One region of the Ramlibacter sp. AN1133 genome, then DNA from elsewhere that is predicted to be linked to it. Evidence: riboswitches for the same ligand, from Rfam matches in the RefSeq annotation. Region 1 holds a riboswitch; the other holds the start of a gene.
What was found. A riboswitch is a leader RNA that binds a small molecule or an ion and turns the genes downstream of it on or off. The one in region 1 is predicted to bind S-adenosylhomocysteine.
Positions count from the first base shown of each region.

Region 1 (7,762 bases):
CGAGCCGTCCGATGCACCGCGTGGTCGGGCGAAGCCGCGCAAGGACGCGAAGCCGAAGGCCTGAGCCGCCCCTCCCTCCGATGAAGGAGCCGGTGCGCAGGCGGGCATTCGGCCTGTTCCCTTCCCCGCAGGCGCTGCCTAGAATGGCCCTGGGGGCGCGCCAACAAGCAACCGTCGAACGATGCGCGCCCGGGAGGGATCGCACATGGCGATGCAGAGGCGCGCTTCCGGTGTGTGGGTCGATGCGCGCGCGGGGCTCGTGCCCCAGCCCCGGCCCGTCAACCTCCGCCTGGCACGGCGCGGCGGTTTCGCACCGCCCGCCCCCGCGGGCGCACGACGGCGCGGCGCGGCCCCGCCCGTCGCGCCGATGACCGAGGAGGAAGCGGTCGTCAATGCGATGGAGGGGCAGGATCTCGAGCTGGTCGAGGCGATCCCGTTCCAGCCTCCGGCCGCCCCGGCACGACGCGGCGCCAGGGCAGCGGCGGCGCCCGCCGCAGCGGCGCCCACGGCCGTGGACCTGGCGGTGCCGGTGGGCCCCGACGAGCGGGCCGTGATCCTGGTCGACCATGACGGCTGCTACGAATGGAAGCTGCCGCAGGAACTCGCGGCCCCCGCGCCCGCGGAGGCCGCGCCGCCGGCGAAGCGCGGGGTGCGACGCGGCGCGCCGCCCGCCGTGGCCGCCGCCCCGCAGCACACCGACGTCTTCCACATCGAACTGCCGCCGGCACCGCCCGCACCCGCCGCGGCGGCCATGCGCAGGCGCGCCACCGCGCGCGGCGGCCTCGCGACCAAGCTGGGGCTCGGCAAGGCCGTGTTCTACGTGTTCCGCTTCATCGCCCGCCCGGTGGTGCACGCGCTGGTGGAGTTCCTCGAGAAGGACGTGAGCAAGGGCCTGGTCCACATCCGTGACGCGGACCCGCTGAAATGGACGCCACTGGCGGACACCGAGTCCCCGCCGGTGCCGGCCGGCCGCCCCGCCCGGGTGCTGCTGATGGTGCACGGCACCTTCAGTTCCACCATGGGCAGCTACGGCGACCTCGCCACGCATCCCGCCGGCCGCGACTTCCTGGCCGCGGCGCTGGAGCACTACGACCTCATCCTCGGCTGGGACCATCCCACGCTGAGCGTGCTGCCCACGCAGAACGCCATCGCCTTCGCCACCCGGCTGGAGCGCATGGGATTCGCCGAGCCGCCGATCGTGGATGCGGTCAGCTACTCGCGCGGCGCCCTGGTGCTGCGCAGCCTGGTGGAGCAGGTGCTGCCTTCGTCGCGGCTGAAACTGCAGTTGCGGCGCGCGGTCTTCGTCGGCGCCACCAACGGCGGCACCGAGCTCGCCAACCCGGACAACTGGCACCGCCTCGCGGACCGCTATACCAACCTGGCAGCGGCGGGGGCGCGCGCCGCGGGCCTGCTGCTGCCGGCCGCCGCGGCGCCGGCCCGCATCCTCGCCGCGGCCATCCAGGGCATCGGCGTGCTGGTGAAGGCGCTCGCGACCGGTGCCGTCACGGACCAGCAGGCGCCCGGGCTGGCGGCGATGGAGCCCGCCGGCGAATTCATCCGCGACATCAACGGCGACCAGCCCGGCCAGCCCCGGCCCGAGCAGACCTACTACTGCGCCATCACCAGCGACTTCGATCCCGACCTGGCGCAGCAGCAGGCCAACCCCGAGGTGATGCCGCCGGGGCTGCTGATGCGGCTGGCGGACAAGGCGGCCGATGCGCTGTTCGGGCAGCCGAACGACCTGGTCGTGCACATCGCCTCGATGACGCAGATCGACGAGAAGGTCGGCAAGTACATCCGAGAGCGCTTCGATTTCGGCAAGACCGGCGTGGTGCATCACTGCGCCTATTTCTCCCAGCCGCAGACGGCGCAGCGGCTGCTGCAGTGGCTGCAGCTCGGTGCCCTGGCCGCGGAGCCGGCACCGGTGGTGCGCGCCGGCGTGTCCGCGCAGCCGCCGGCCCCCGTGGTGCGGCTGCGCAGCACGCAGGCGGTGAAGGAGGCGCTGCAGCAGGTCAAGTCCGCCGGCAAGCCGTGGATCGTCATCGAGCGCCGGGACGAGGAGCACGGCCGGCCGGTCACGCTGCGCTATGCGCATCCGGCGCCCCTGGGCGAGGCCTGGCTCAAGGGCATGGCGAAGGTGCGCGGCGCCACGGTGCACGATGCCTTCGACCTGCACGAGAGCGGCCAGTCGCGGATGGCGCAGGCCGGCGCCGGGGGCGGAGCCGGGGGAGGCGAGCTGCGGCTGGACGAACTCGCCACCACGCGCGGCAGCGCCCAGCGCACCATCGAGCTGCGGGACGGCGAGCCGGTGAACGTGATCTCGCCGGAGGAGGTGCAGGTGCAGATGGCGCCCGCGCCGGCGCCGGCCGCGCGCCGGCGGGCCGCCCCGGCCAAGGCCGCGGCCAAGAAGGCGGCCAAGAAGGCGGCGCGCGTCGGTGGCGCTGCGGCGGCGCAGCCGGCCACCGCCACCGGCCAGAGGGCGAAGCCGCCGGCCGCGGCCGCTGCCGTCGAATGCCACTTCCGCGCCGAGACCGACGACGAATACGTGCTGGGCCAGGTCCACACGGTGGACGTGACGATCGCGCGCGAACTGCTGCAGGCCACCGGCCGGCGCGCCGCCAGCAAGGTCGACCGCGCCAGGGTGAGCAAGGCGCGGCCGCTCATCGTGGAGTGCATCCCCGCGCTGCGCGTCTCGCTGGTCCATCCCGAGGACGCCCGCGTGGAGGTCGCGGTGCCGGAGCCCGGCACGCCGCTGGACCTGCGCTTCGACGTCCAGGGCAACGAGGCGGGCAGCGCGCAGGTGCGCGTGCAGGTCCGGCAGGGGCCGATCCCCCTGGTCACCCTGGTGCTGGACCTGCAGGTGGTGCAGGAGCGCAGCGGCACGCGCCGCAGCGCCACCGCATCGGCGGGACTGGCCGCCTTCCCGCGCAAGTTCCCGCAGCAGCCCGACGAACTGCGCATCCACCAGGTGCAGCCGCTCGGCGCCAAGACGCAATACCAGTACGAGCTCGAGCTGCGCGAGCTGGGCGTGCGCATGCCCTTCGAGTCGCCGCTGCTGGACGGCGACCCGGCCGCCACCATCGCCGGGATCCACAAGGACATCGAGGACCGCTGGGCGCAGAGCCAGGGCCAGAAGGAAGCGTTCGCACGCGACCTGCTCGCCATCGGCGCCAGGCTGTTCGACGCGCTGTTCCCGCGCGAGCTGCAGGACCAGCTGTGGGAGCACCGCGACACCATCGGCAGCGTGCAGGTGATCTCCAGCGAGCCCTTCATCCCCTGGGAGCTGGTCAACCTGCGCGATCCGCGCACGCAGCGGCCGGGCCGCGATTCGGTGTTCCTCGGCGAGCTCGGCGTCGTGCGCTGGCTGATCGACGGCTACGCGCCGGACCAGGTCAGGATCCGCAAGGGCAAGGTGCGCTACCTGGTGCCGGAGTACCAGGGCGACGATGCGCTCGCCGGCGCGCAGGACGAGATCGCCGTCATGCGCAAGCGCGGCGGGGTCGAGGTGCCGGCGCAGGCCGAGGAGGTCTACAAGCTGCTGGAGACACCCGGCTCCTTCGATCTTCTCCACGTCGCCTGCCACGGCGCCACCGACGCGGACCACGTCGGCAACGCGCAGCTCGTGCTGCCGCCGCCCACGGACGGCTCGGGCAGCCAGAACGCCGTGCTGGCGGAGACCGTCCGCTACACGGCCAACCTGCAGTCGGACGGCGACCGGCCGATGGTCGTCCTCAACGCCTGCCAGAGCGCCCGCGCCGGCTATGCGCTCAAGGGCCTGGGCGGCTTCGCCGCGGCGTTCATCCACGCCGGCGTGGGCGTGTTCGTCGGCTCGAGCTGGTCGATCGGCGACCAGCCGGCCTACGGGTTCGCGCGGGAGCTGTACGCGCAGTTCATCGACCAGGGCGCGGAGCTGGCCGCCGCCTCGGCCGCGGCACGGCGCAAGGCGCGCGAGGACGGCGACGCGACCTGGCTCGCCTACGCCGTGTACGGCCATCCCCGCGCCGTCGCGAAGAAGACCTGATTCCCACCCCAAGGAGGAACGACATGGCGAAGAAAGCGAAGACACCCGCGGCGCCCGAGGAGGGCACGCCGCTGCAGGAGGTCGTGCGCCGGCCGCGCATCTGCTTCGAACGCATCATCCCCGACGAGCAGGACCCGGAGCGCCACGTGCGCCGGGCGCTGCGCGGCGAGATGCTCGCCGCCGTGGCGCAGGGCGCACGCAAGCTCGATGCGGAGCAGGTCGCGCACGTCACCCGCATGGCGCTGGTGGCGTCCAAGCGATGGGGCAAGGGCGCCGTGGTGCGCTGCCGCTTCCTGGACGGCACGCCGAAGATGCAGAAGAAGGTGCGCACGCTGTGCAAGGAGTGGGAGCGGCACGCCAACGTCACGATCAAGTTCGTGAACAAGGCGCCGTCGGAGGTCCGCATCTCCTTCTACGCCGACGAGGGCTCGTGGTCGGCGGTGGGACGCGACGCGCTCAACGCCTCCTACTTCCCCCTGCACCAGCCGACGATGAACTTCGGCTGGGTGCGCGACAACTCCGACCCGGAGGAGGACCGCGCGGTGGTCCTGCACGAGTTCGGGCACGCGCTCGGGTGCATCCACGAGCACCAGGGCCCGGAGTTCGGCCGCAAGTGGAACCGCGAGGAGGTGATGAAGTACTTCCGGGGCCCGCCCAATTTCTGGGACGACGACGCGATCGTGAGCAATGTCCTGGACAAGTACCCGCCCAAGGGCATCCTGACCACCAAGTACGACCCGAAGTCCATCATGCTCTACTCCTTCGACGGCAAGCTGTTCTCCGACGGCCTCGGTCCGACCAACGAGAACACGCTGCTGTCGCAGCTCGATCGCAAGATGATCAAGGAGATGTACCCGGCGTGAGGGGCCGCGGCGTCGCCGCCCGGGCGACGCCCGCGCGTCAGGCCCCGAACACCTTCGCCAGCTCGAACGGCGTCGTCACCTCCAGCTGGTCGTAGCGGCACTCCTGCGCCGGCTTGTCCGGCCGCCAGCGCAGGAACACCGCAGCATGCCGGAAGCGATTGCCCTGCAGGTGGTCGTACTTCACCTCGCACACGCGCTCGGGCCGCAGCGGCTCCCAGCTCAGGTCCTTGCCGCCGCTCCAGCGGCTCTGCGCGCCGGGCATGCGCTGCGTATCGCCCACCGCCGCGCCGGCCCATTCGCGCCACGGGTGGTCCTTGATCGCGTCGCGGCGCAAGGGCTCCAGCTCCTGCGCCAGTTCCTGCCGCATCGCCATCGTGAACGAGGACGTCACGCCCACGTGCTGCAGCGTGCCGCTGTCGTCGTACAGCCCCAGCAGCAGCGAACCCACGGCGTCCTCGCGGTCCTTGTACCAGCGGAAGCCCGCCACCACGCAGTCCGCGCTGCGCACGTGCTTGATCTTGAGCATCGCGCGCTTGCCCGGCTGGTAGGCCGCGGATTCCAGCTTGGCGATCACCCCGTCGAGGCCGGCGCCCTCGAACTTCTCCAGCCACTCCTCGGCCTGCGCGCGGTCGCGGGTGACGGGCGTCAGGTGCAGCGGCGGCCTGGCCTTGCCCAGCAGGCGCTCCAGGCGCTCGCGCCGCTCCGACTGCGGCAGTTCCATCGTCGACTTGCCGCCCGCGGCCAGCAGGTCGAAGGCCACGAAGCTGGAGGGCGTGTCCTTCGCCAGCCTGGCCACGCGCGAGGCCGCCGGATGCAGGCGCATCTGCAGGGCATCGAAGTCGAGCCCGCCGCGGCTGGCCACGACGATCTCCCCATCCAGCACGCAGCCCTTGGGCAGGGCCTCGTGCAGCGCCTTCTCCAGTTCGGGGAAGTAGCGGTTCAGCGGCCGCAGGTCGCGGCTCTGCAGGTAGGTCTGCTCGGCGCCGCGGAAGACGAGCGCGCGGAAGCCGTCCCACTTGGGCTCGAACAGGAAGCCGGGCTCGGCGGGCAGCGCATCGGCGATCTTGGCCAGCATCGGCTCGATGGGCGGGGAAGGGAGTCCGGGGGTGGCCATGTGCACTTTTTAACCCCTAAGGGGGCTCGTGTGGGGCATTCGGGCGGTTTCCGATAAAATCCCGGCCAACCCGAGGAGCGTTGCAGCGTCCGCCATGGACGCGAGGCTCGGATTCCATGCAACGACGCTCACCCACCTTTCCGTGCGGTGAGCAGATCCACGCGCCGGTTGGTGGGCTCTCCACCTCTCGTTCCGGAGCACCCATGAACGCCGTTCTCAAGACCGCCGCGCCCGCCGACAGCGCGATCACCGACATCTCGCTGGCCGACTGGGGCCGCAAGGAAATCCGCATCGCCGAGACCGAGATGCCCGGCCTGATGGCGATCCGCCAGGAATTCGCCCAGGCCCAGCCCCTGAAGGGCGCCCGCATCACCGGCTCGCTGCACATGACGATCCAGACCGCCGTCCTGATCGAGACGCTGCAGGCGCTGGGCGCGCAGGTCCGCTGGGCCTCGTGCAACATCTTCTCCACCCAGGACCACGCCGCCGCCGCCATCGCCGCCGGCGGCACGCCGGTGTTCGCCAAGAAGGGCGAATCGCTGGAGGAGTACTGGGACTACACGCACCGCATCTTCGACTTCGGCGCCAAGGGCAGCGAGGGTGAAGGCCCCAACATGATCCTGGACGACGGCGGCGACGCCACGCTGCTGATGCACCTGGGCCAGCGCTGCGAGAAGGACCTGTCGCTGATCGACACGCACTCCTCCGAGGAAGAGCGCATCCTGCACGCGTCCATCCGCAAGAAGCTGGCCGAAGACCCGACCTGGTACAGCCGCAAGTCCGCCCAGATCATCGGCGTGACGGAGGAGACCACGACCGGCGTGCACCGCCTGCAGGACATGGCCAACAACGGCAAGCTGAAGTTCCGCGCGATCAACGTCAACGACTCGGTCACCAAGAGCAAGTTCGACAACCTGTACGGCTGCCGCGAATCGCTGGTGGACGGCATCAAGCGCGCCACCGACGTGATGATCGCCGGCAAGGTCGCCCTGGTCGCCGGCTACGGCGACGTGGGCAAGGGCTCGGCCCAGGCCCTGCGCGCGCTGTCGGCGCAGGTGTGGGTGACCGAGATCGACCCGATCAACGCGCTGCAGGCCGCCATGGAAGGCTACCGCGTGGTGACGCTGGACTACGCCGCCGACAAGGCCGACATCTTCGTGACCTGCACCGGCAACCGCGACGTCATCACCTACGCCCACATGGCGAAGATGAAGGACCAGGCGATCGTCTGCAACATCGGCCACTTCGACAACGAGATCGACGTCGCGTCGCTCGAGAAGAAGTGCCAGTGGGACGAGATCAAGCCGCAGGTCGACCACGTGATCTTCCCGGACGGCAAGCGCATCATCCTGCTGGCCAAGGGCCGCCTGGTGAACCTGGGCTGCGGCACCGGCCACCCGAGCTACGTGATGTCCTCCTCCTTCGCCAACCAGACGCTGGCGCAGATCGAGCTGTTCACCAAGTCCTCGCAGTACGAGGTGGGCAAGGTGTACGTGCTGCCCAAGCACCTGGACGAGAAGGTGGCGCGCCTGCAGCTGTCGAAGCTGGGCGCGCAGCTGACCGAGCTGACCGATGCGCAGGCCGCGTACATCGGGGTGAGCAAGAGCGGGCCGTACAAGCCCGACACGTACCGCTACTGATCTCTTCCTCCCTCCCCCTCCGGGGGAGGGTCGGGGTGGGGGCGCTCCGTCGCCGGAAAGGGGGGGGCCCCCCCACCCCCCCCCCCCCCCCGCGGGGGGGGGGGGCGCGAACCCCCCCCCCCGC
Region 1 is NZ_JBBKTQ010000027.1:8-7,769, reverse strand. It holds gene ligD (non-homologous end-joining DNA ligase) at 1-64, shown strand, start outside; gene WG923_RS25565 (DUF7379 domain-containing protein) at 206-4,021, shown strand; gene WG923_RS25560 (M12 family metallopeptidase) at 4,045-4,884, shown strand; gene WG923_RS25555 (ATP-dependent DNA ligase) at 4,922-5,998, opposite strand; S-adenosyl-L-homocysteine riboswitch at 6,065-6,135, shown strand; gene ahcY (adenosylhomocysteinase) at 6,202-7,638, shown strand.

Region 2 (7,762 bases), on a different contig from region 1:
GGCCGTGACCGCGAACACGCCCACGTAGTCGTCGCGCACGCCCTTGGGCGCGACGAAATCCGCCAGGCAGCGGCTCGGGCGCATCACGCCGTCGATCACCTGCTTTTCGGCCTGCTGGCGCAGGCCGTACCAGGTGAGCACGGTCTCGGTCCGGCTTTCGTCGGCGTACAGCTGGATGTCGTCGTCGTTGACGGTGTTGGCGGGCCACAGGCCCATCACCGCATTGGCGGTCAGCCAACGGCCTTCGATCAGGCGCTTGAGCATGCGCTGGCCGTCGGAGTACACGCGCACCGCTTCGGCGCCCACCACTTCATCCTTGAGGATCTCGGGGAAGCGACCGGCCAGGTCCCAGGTCTGGAAGAACGGGCCCCAGTCGATGTAGCCGGCCAGCTCCGCCAGGTCGTAGTTCTTGAACACCCGCCGGCCGATGAACTTCGGCCGGGTCGGCACGTAGGTGGACCAGTCGATCGGCGTCTTGTTGGCGCGCGCCTTCGCCAGCGGCCACAGCGGCGTCTGCTTCTTGTTGGCGTGCAGCTGCCGCACCTTGTCGTAGTCGGCCTCGATCTCCGCGATGTACTTCGCGGCCTGATCCGAGAGCAGCGACTGCGCCACGCTCACGCTGCGCGACGCATCGGGGACGTAGACCACCGGGCCTTCGTAGTGCGGTGCGATCTTCACCGCGGTGTGCACGCGGCTGGTGGTGGCGCCGCCGATCAGCAGCGGGATCTTCTTCACGCGGAAGTGGTCGTCCTTCTGCATCTCGGCGGCGACGTACTGCATCTCCTCCAGCGAAGGCGTGATCAGCCCCGACAGGCCGACGATGTCCGCGCCCTCGACCTTGGCGCGGGCCAGGATCTCGTGGCACGGGACCATCACGCCCATGTTCACCACCTCGAAGTTGTTGCACTGGAGGACGACGGTGACGATGTTCTTGCCGATGTCGTGCACGTCGCCCTTGACGGTGGCCACGATGATCTTGCCCTTGGCGCGCACGTCCTGGCCGGCGGCCTCCTGCTGCCGCTTCTCTTCCTCGATGAAGGGAATGAGGTGCGCCACCGCCTGCTTCATCACGCGGGCGGACTTCACCACCTGCGGCAGGAACATCTTGCCGGCGCCGAACAGGTCGCCCACGATGTTCATGCCGTCCATGAGCGGCCCCTCGATCACGTGCAGCGGACGGCCGCCCCGGGCCAGCACCTTCTGGAACATCTCCTCGGTGTCGGGGACGATGTGGTCCGTGATGCCGTGCACCAGCGCGTGCGCCAGGCGCTGCTCCACCGGCAGCGCGCGCCACTCGTTCTTCTTGCCTTCGTCCTTGGCCGCGCCCTTGGCCTGTTCGGCAATCTCCACCAGGCGCTCTCCGGCATCGGGGCGGCGGTTCAGCACCACGTCCTCGACGCGCTCGCGCAGTTCCGGCTCGAGCTCGTCGTACACGCCCACCATGCCGGCGTTGACGATGCCCATGTCCATGCCCGCCTGGATGGCGTGGTACAGGAACACGGTGTGGATCGCCTCGCGCACGGGGTCGTTGCCGCGGAAGGAGAAGCTCACGTTGGACACGCCGCCGCTGACCTTGGCGCCGGGCAGGTTCTTCTTGATCCACTTGGTGGCTTCGATGAAGTCCACCGCGTAGTTGTTGTGCTCCTCGATGCCGGTGGCGATCGCGAAGATGTTGGGGTCGAAGATGATGTCCTCGGGCGGGAAGCCGAGCTCGTCGACCAGGATGCGGTAGGCGCGCGCGCAGATCTCGGTCTTGCGCTGGTAGGTGTCGGCCTGGCCCTGTTCGTCGAAGGCCATGACGACGGCGGCAGCGCCGTAGCGCTTGACCAGCGTGGCCTGGCGCTTGAACTCGGCCTCGCCTTCCTTGAGCGAGATCGAGTTGACGATGCCCTTGCCCTGGATGCAGCGCAGCCCCGCCTCGATCACCTCCCACTTGGAGGAGTCGATCATGATCGGCACGCGGGCGATGTCCGGCTCGCTGGCGATCAGGTTGAGGAAGCGCACCATGGCGGCCTTGCTGTCCAGCATGGCTTCGTCCATGTTGATGTCGATGACCTGGGCGCCGTTCTCGACCTGCTGGCGCGCGACCGCGAGGGCCTCCTCGAACTGGCCCGCCAGGATCATGCGGGCGAACGCCTTCGAGCCGGTGACGTTGGTGCGTTCGCCGATGTTGACGAACAGGCTGCCGGGCACGATGGAGACGGGCTCCAGGCCGGACAACTTCATGGGGGGGACTTGGGACTGCATTCCTTCTCACCTCGCAGGGGCCGGGTGAGCGCGGTTGGAATCCATCTCAAGCCTGACGGTGCGCCCGGTTTTCCGGGGCCGCTGCAGCGCTCCTTGAGCAGGGAACGATTTTACAGCGGCAGATCCGCCTTCTTCAGCGTCCGCAGCACGAACGAGGACTTGCTGTGGCGGATGCCCTTGATCTTGTACAGCTTCTCCCGCAGCAGCCGCTCGTAGTCGCGCGTGTCCTTCACCGCCACCCGCAGCAGGTAGTCGTACTCGCCGGAGACGAGGTAGGCCTCGACCACCTCGGGGATTGCCGCCAGCGTCTCGCCGAACTTCTCCAGCGTGTTGTCGGTGTGGCTGTCGAGGGTGACCTGTACCAGCACCGTGTCGTTCAGGCCCAGCCCCTGCGCGTTCAGGCGCACCGTGTAGCCCTCGATCACGCCGGCGGCCTCCATCTTGCGGATGCGCTCCCAGCACGGCGAGGCGCTCAGGCCGACGGCCTGGCCGACCTGCTGCAGGCTGGCCCGGGCATCCTGCTGCAGCACCCTGAGGATTTTCCGGTCAATGGCGTCCATGGCGCACGATTTTCCGGGAAATTGGAGGTCTCAGAAGGATTTTTTGCTTCCGCGCCGAAATGCCGGAGGTTCAGCAAGACTTTCTCCGCTCCGGGCGCCACACTTGCTGCATCGAAGCGGCGGCTTACCGGCCCCGCCCGAGATGCGAGGCGCCAGCGGGTCACCGCCCGCTGGCCGACCGGGCAGACATCCTCACGAGGGATCGCAGTGGAACGAAGGAGCGCCCAAGCTGGGGTCGCCTGCGGCGAGCCCAGCCCACGGGGCCTGCCGACGGCAGACCCTCAGGCGGCTTCCCGGTAGAAGAACTGCCGCTGCGTCGCGCGCGCCGGCATCAGGTGCACCGCCTGCCCGATCGCCGCGATGTGGTCCGGCGTCGTGCCGCAGCACCCGCCCACGATGTTCACCAGCCCCTCGGCCGCGAACTCGCGCAGCAGCCGCGAGGTGACCTCCGGCGTCTCGTCGAAGCCGGTCTCGCTCATGGGGTTGGGCAGGCCCGCGTTGGGGTAGCAGCTGATGAAGGTGTCGTGCGCGACCCGGTTCAGCTCCTGGATGTAGGGCCGCATCAGCGCCGCGCCCAGCGCGCAGTTCAGGCCGACCGCCAGCGGCTGCGCGTGCCGCACGCTGTGCCAGAAGGCCGTGACGGTCTGGCCGCTGAGGATGCGGCCGGAGGCATCGGTGACGGTGCCGCTGATGATGATCGGCAGCCGCTCGCCGCTGTCGGCGAAGTACTCGTCGATCGCGAACAGCGCCGCCTTGGCATTGAGCGTGTCGAAGATGGTCTCGACCAGCAGCAGGTCGACTCCGCCCTGCACCAGGCCTTCCACCTGCTCGTAGTAGGCGGCGCGCAGGGCCTCGAAGTCCACGTTGCGCGCGCCCGGGTCGTTCACGTCGGGGCTGATGCTGGCCGTGCGCGGCGTGGGGCCCAGCGCGCCGGCCACGAAGCGGGGCTGGTCCGGCGTGGAGAACTTGTCGGCGGCCTCGCGCGCCAGCCTGGCGGCGGCCACGTTCATCTCGCGCGCCAGCTCGCCCAGGCCATAGTCGTCCTGCGCGATGCGGTTGGCCCCGAAGGTGTTGGTCTCGATGATGTCGGCGCCGGCGGCGAGGTAGCCCTCGTGGATGTCGCGGATCACGTCGGGGCGCGTGAGCGCCAGCAGGTCGCTGTTGTTCTTCAGGTCCTTGGGGTGCTCGCGCAGGCGCTCGCCGCGGAAATCCTGCTCGGTCAGCTTGAAGCGCTGGATCATGGTGCCCATGGCCCCGTCCAGGATCAGGATGCGCTGGGCGAGCAGCTGCGGCAGGGCTTGTCCACGGGTGTACACGACGGGCTTCATGCCCCGATTGTAGGAAAGACGGTGAATTCGGCCGGCGCGCAGGGGCACCGGCGGCGCCGGCGTGCGCAGTTCACAGCTTTGCCGGTCGGCGTTCCGGGTCCGAGCGGCGTTACACCGGCAGGCTCAGGGACAATCGGGCGATCGTGTCTTCCCCCCAGCAAATCCTGCAGACCGTCTTCGGCTACCCCGCGTTCCGCGGGCAGCAGGCCGAGATCGTCGACCACGTCGTCGCCGGCGGCGATGCGCTCGTGCTCATGCCCACGGGCGGGGGCAAGTCGCTGTGCTACCAGATTCCCGCGCTCGTGCGCCAGCAGGCCGGCCACGGCACCACCGTGGTGGTGTCGCCCCTGATCGCGCTGATGCACGACCAGGTCGGCGCCCTGCACGAGGCCGGGGTGCAGGCCGCGTTCCTCAATTCCTCGCTCTCGATGGAGGAGGCCAACGCGGTGGAGCGGCGGCTGGCCCGCGGCGAGCTGACGCTGCTCTATGCGGCGCCCGAGCGCGTGACCACCCCGCGCTTCCTGGCGCTGCTCGATGCCATGCACGGCGCGGGCAAGCTGTCGCTGTTCGCGATCGACGAGGCGCATTGCGTCAGCCAGTGGGGCCACGACTTCCGGCCGGAATACCGGGCGCTGGCCATCCTGCACGCGCGCTATGCCGGCGTGCCGCGCATCGCGCTCACGGCCACGGCCGACGGCGTCACGCGCGAGGACATCGTCACCCACCTGCAGCTCGGTCGCGCGCGCCAGTTCGTCAGCAGCTTCGACCGCCCCAACATCCGCTACACGATCGCGGAAAAGAAGGATCCGACGCTCCAGCTCCTGCGCTTCATCGAGGGCGAGCACCAGGGCGAGGCCGGCATCGTCTACTGCCAGTCGCGCAAGCGCGTGGAGGAGATCGCGGAGATCCTGTGCCGCGAAGGCCTGGACGCCCTGCCCTATCACGCGGGGCTCGACGCCGGCGTGCGCCAGCGCCACCAGGACCGCTTCCTGCGCGACGACGGCGTGGTGATGACGGCCACCATCGCCTTCGGCATGGGCATCGACAAGCCGGACGTGCGCTTCGTCGCCCACCTCGACCTGCCGAAGAACATCGAGGGCTACTACCAGGAGACGGGCCGCGCCGGCCGCGACGGCCTGCCCTCGGATGCCTGGATGGCCTACGGCCTGCAGGACGTGGTGAACCAGCGCCGGATGATCGACGAGAGCCCGGCCGGCGACGAATTCAAGCAGGTGCAGCGCGGCAAGCTCGATGCCCTGCTCGCGCTGGCCGAGGCCACGGACTGCCGGCGCGTGCGGCTGCTGTCGTACTTCGGCGAACACTCGGAGCCTTGCGGCAACTGCGACAACTGCCTGAACCCGCCCGCTGTGTGGGATGGCACCGAGGCCGCGCGCATGCTGCTGTCCACCGTGTACCGCGTGCAGCAGGCGCGCGACCTGCATTTCGGCGCCGGCCACATCATGGACATCCTGCGCGGCAAGGAGACGGACAAGGTCAGGCAGTTCGGCCACCAGAGCCTGTCCACCTTCGGCATCGGGGCGGAATTCTCGGAGGCGCAATTGCGCGGGGTGCTGCGGCAGTTGATCGCCACCGGCGCGCTGGCGGTGGATGCCTCGGCGTTCAACACGCTGCACCTCACCGCCGGATCGCGGGCGGTGCTCAAGGGCGAGCAGCAGGTGCTGCTGCGCGAGTCGATCGGGCTGCCGGCCGGGCGTTCGCGCAAGCGCGCCGGCGGCGGCACGAAGTCCGCGGTGCCGGCCGCGGCGGCGAGCCTCACGGGTTCCGCGCAGCAGCGCTTCGCCGCGCTGAAGGACTGGCGCACGCGCATCGCGCGCGAGCACAACCTGCCGGCCTACGTGATCTTCCACGACGCGACGCTGGCCGCGATCGCGGCGCTGGACCCGCGCTCGCTGCCGGAGCTGGAAGGCGTGAGCGGGATCGGGGCGAAGAAGCTGCAGACCTACGGGCCGGGAGTGCTGGACGTGCTGCAGGCGCTGGGGTAGCGCAGCGCTGGGGTTCGGCGCTGCGCGCGCTCACCGCCAGCCTACGTGAACCCGATGCTGCGCGCCTCGCGCACTTCCGGCTTGATCCGGTGCTCCGCCTCCAGCTGCTCCAGGAATTCCTCCGGCGACAGCTGCGCGGCCAGGATCTCCACCTGCCGCTTCACCGCGGCGAAATCGCCGGGGCACAGCTGGTCCAGCCGCACGAGCCGTGCCGCCGCCTCCGGCGTGAGCGCTCCCGCATCGCCGGCCAGCGCCTCGGTCACGAACATCCGCTCGCGCTGCACCGCCGTCAGCGGCTTGAACCGGATCTTGAACGCGAAGCGCCGCAGCGCCGCCTGGTCGATCCGCTCCATCAGGTTGGTGGTGCAGATGAAGATGCCGGCGAAGCGCTCCATGCCCTGCAGCATCTCGTTGACTTCCGTGACCTCGTAGGTGCGCTGCGCGCCGCGCCGGTCCTGCAGGAAGCTGTCGGCTTCGTCGAGCAGCAGGATGGCCTTCTCCGACTCCGCCTCGCGGAACATGGCGGCCATGTTCTGCTCGGTCTCGCCGACGAACTTGCTCATGAGGTCGCTGGCCTGCTTGATCAGCAAGGGCTTGTCGAGGCTGCGGGCAATGTGCTCCGCCAGCGCGGTCTTCCCGGTGCCCGGCGCGCCGTAGAAGCACAGCGAGCCGTGGCCGCGCGAGCGCAGCGCCTCCACGATGCGCGGCACCTCGAAGCGCGACTCCACGTTCAGCATGTCGAGGTCGTAGGTCGTGACGCTGCGGCGCGCGCCGGCGTCCGAGCTGCGCGTGCCCAGCGCCCGGTCGGCGTTGCGCAGCTGGCGCTCGATCAGCTCCTCCATGCCGGCGCCCTCGGCCGAGGCCAGGCCGGCGAAGCGCACCGCGGTGCGGATCTGCGCCGGCGTGAGGCCCTTGCGCTCGGTCAGCTTGGCGATGAACGCGGCGGAGACCTCGACGCCTTCGAGCGTCTTGCGCACGATGCCTTCGCGCGCGCCCGGCGGCGGCGACTTCAGTTCCAGGTGGTAGGCGAAGCGGCGCCGGAAGGCCGGGTCGATCTGCTCGATGCGGTTGGTGACCCAGATGGTCGGCACCGGGTTCGACTCCAGGATCTGGTTGACCCAGGCCTTGCCGCTCACGCTGCCGGAAGGCGGCGCCACCACCTGCTCGGCCCGCGCCATCATCTGCGCGGCCTCGCTGGAGATCGGCGGGAACACGTCCTCCACCTCGTCGAACAGGAGGGCCGCCTGCGAGCTGCCCTTGAGGAACACCTGCGCGATCTGCAGCGAGCGGTAGCGGTCGCGGCCGGAGAGCGAGTTGCCGTCGCGGTCGGCATATTCCACCTCGAACAGTTCCAGGCCGGCGGCCTGCGCCACCACCTTCGCCAGCTCGGTCTTGCCGGTGCCGGGCGGGCCGTACAGCAGCACGTTGACGCCCGGCTCCTTGCAATCCACGGCGCGCTTGAGCATGTTGCGCAGCACGCTCGCGTCCTCGGCGACGAAGGAGAAGTCGTCCGGCGTCAGCGTGCTCTTGGCCGAGGGGCGGGTGAACACCGCCATCAGCTCGCTCTGGTCGCGGTATTCGCGCATCAGCACCGGCGGCAGCTTCTCGCTGACCTTCATCAGGT
Region 2 is NZ_JBBKTQ010000002.1:199,160-206,921, forward strand. It holds gene metH (methionine synthase) at 1-2,247, opposite strand, end outside; S-adenosyl-L-homocysteine riboswitch at 2,267-2,348, opposite strand; gene WG923_RS03405 (Lrp/AsnC family transcriptional regulator) at 2,358-2,807, opposite strand; gene WG923_RS03410 (homocysteine S-methyltransferase family protein) at 3,089-4,135, opposite strand; gene recQ (DNA helicase RecQ) at 4,279-6,138, shown strand; gene WG923_RS03420 (ATP-binding protein) at 6,180-7,762, opposite strand, start outside.
Region 2: linked by a shared signal. The riboswitch ahead of metH (methionine synthase) and the one ahead of ahcY (adenosylhomocysteinase) in region 1 are both predicted to bind S-adenosylhomocysteine.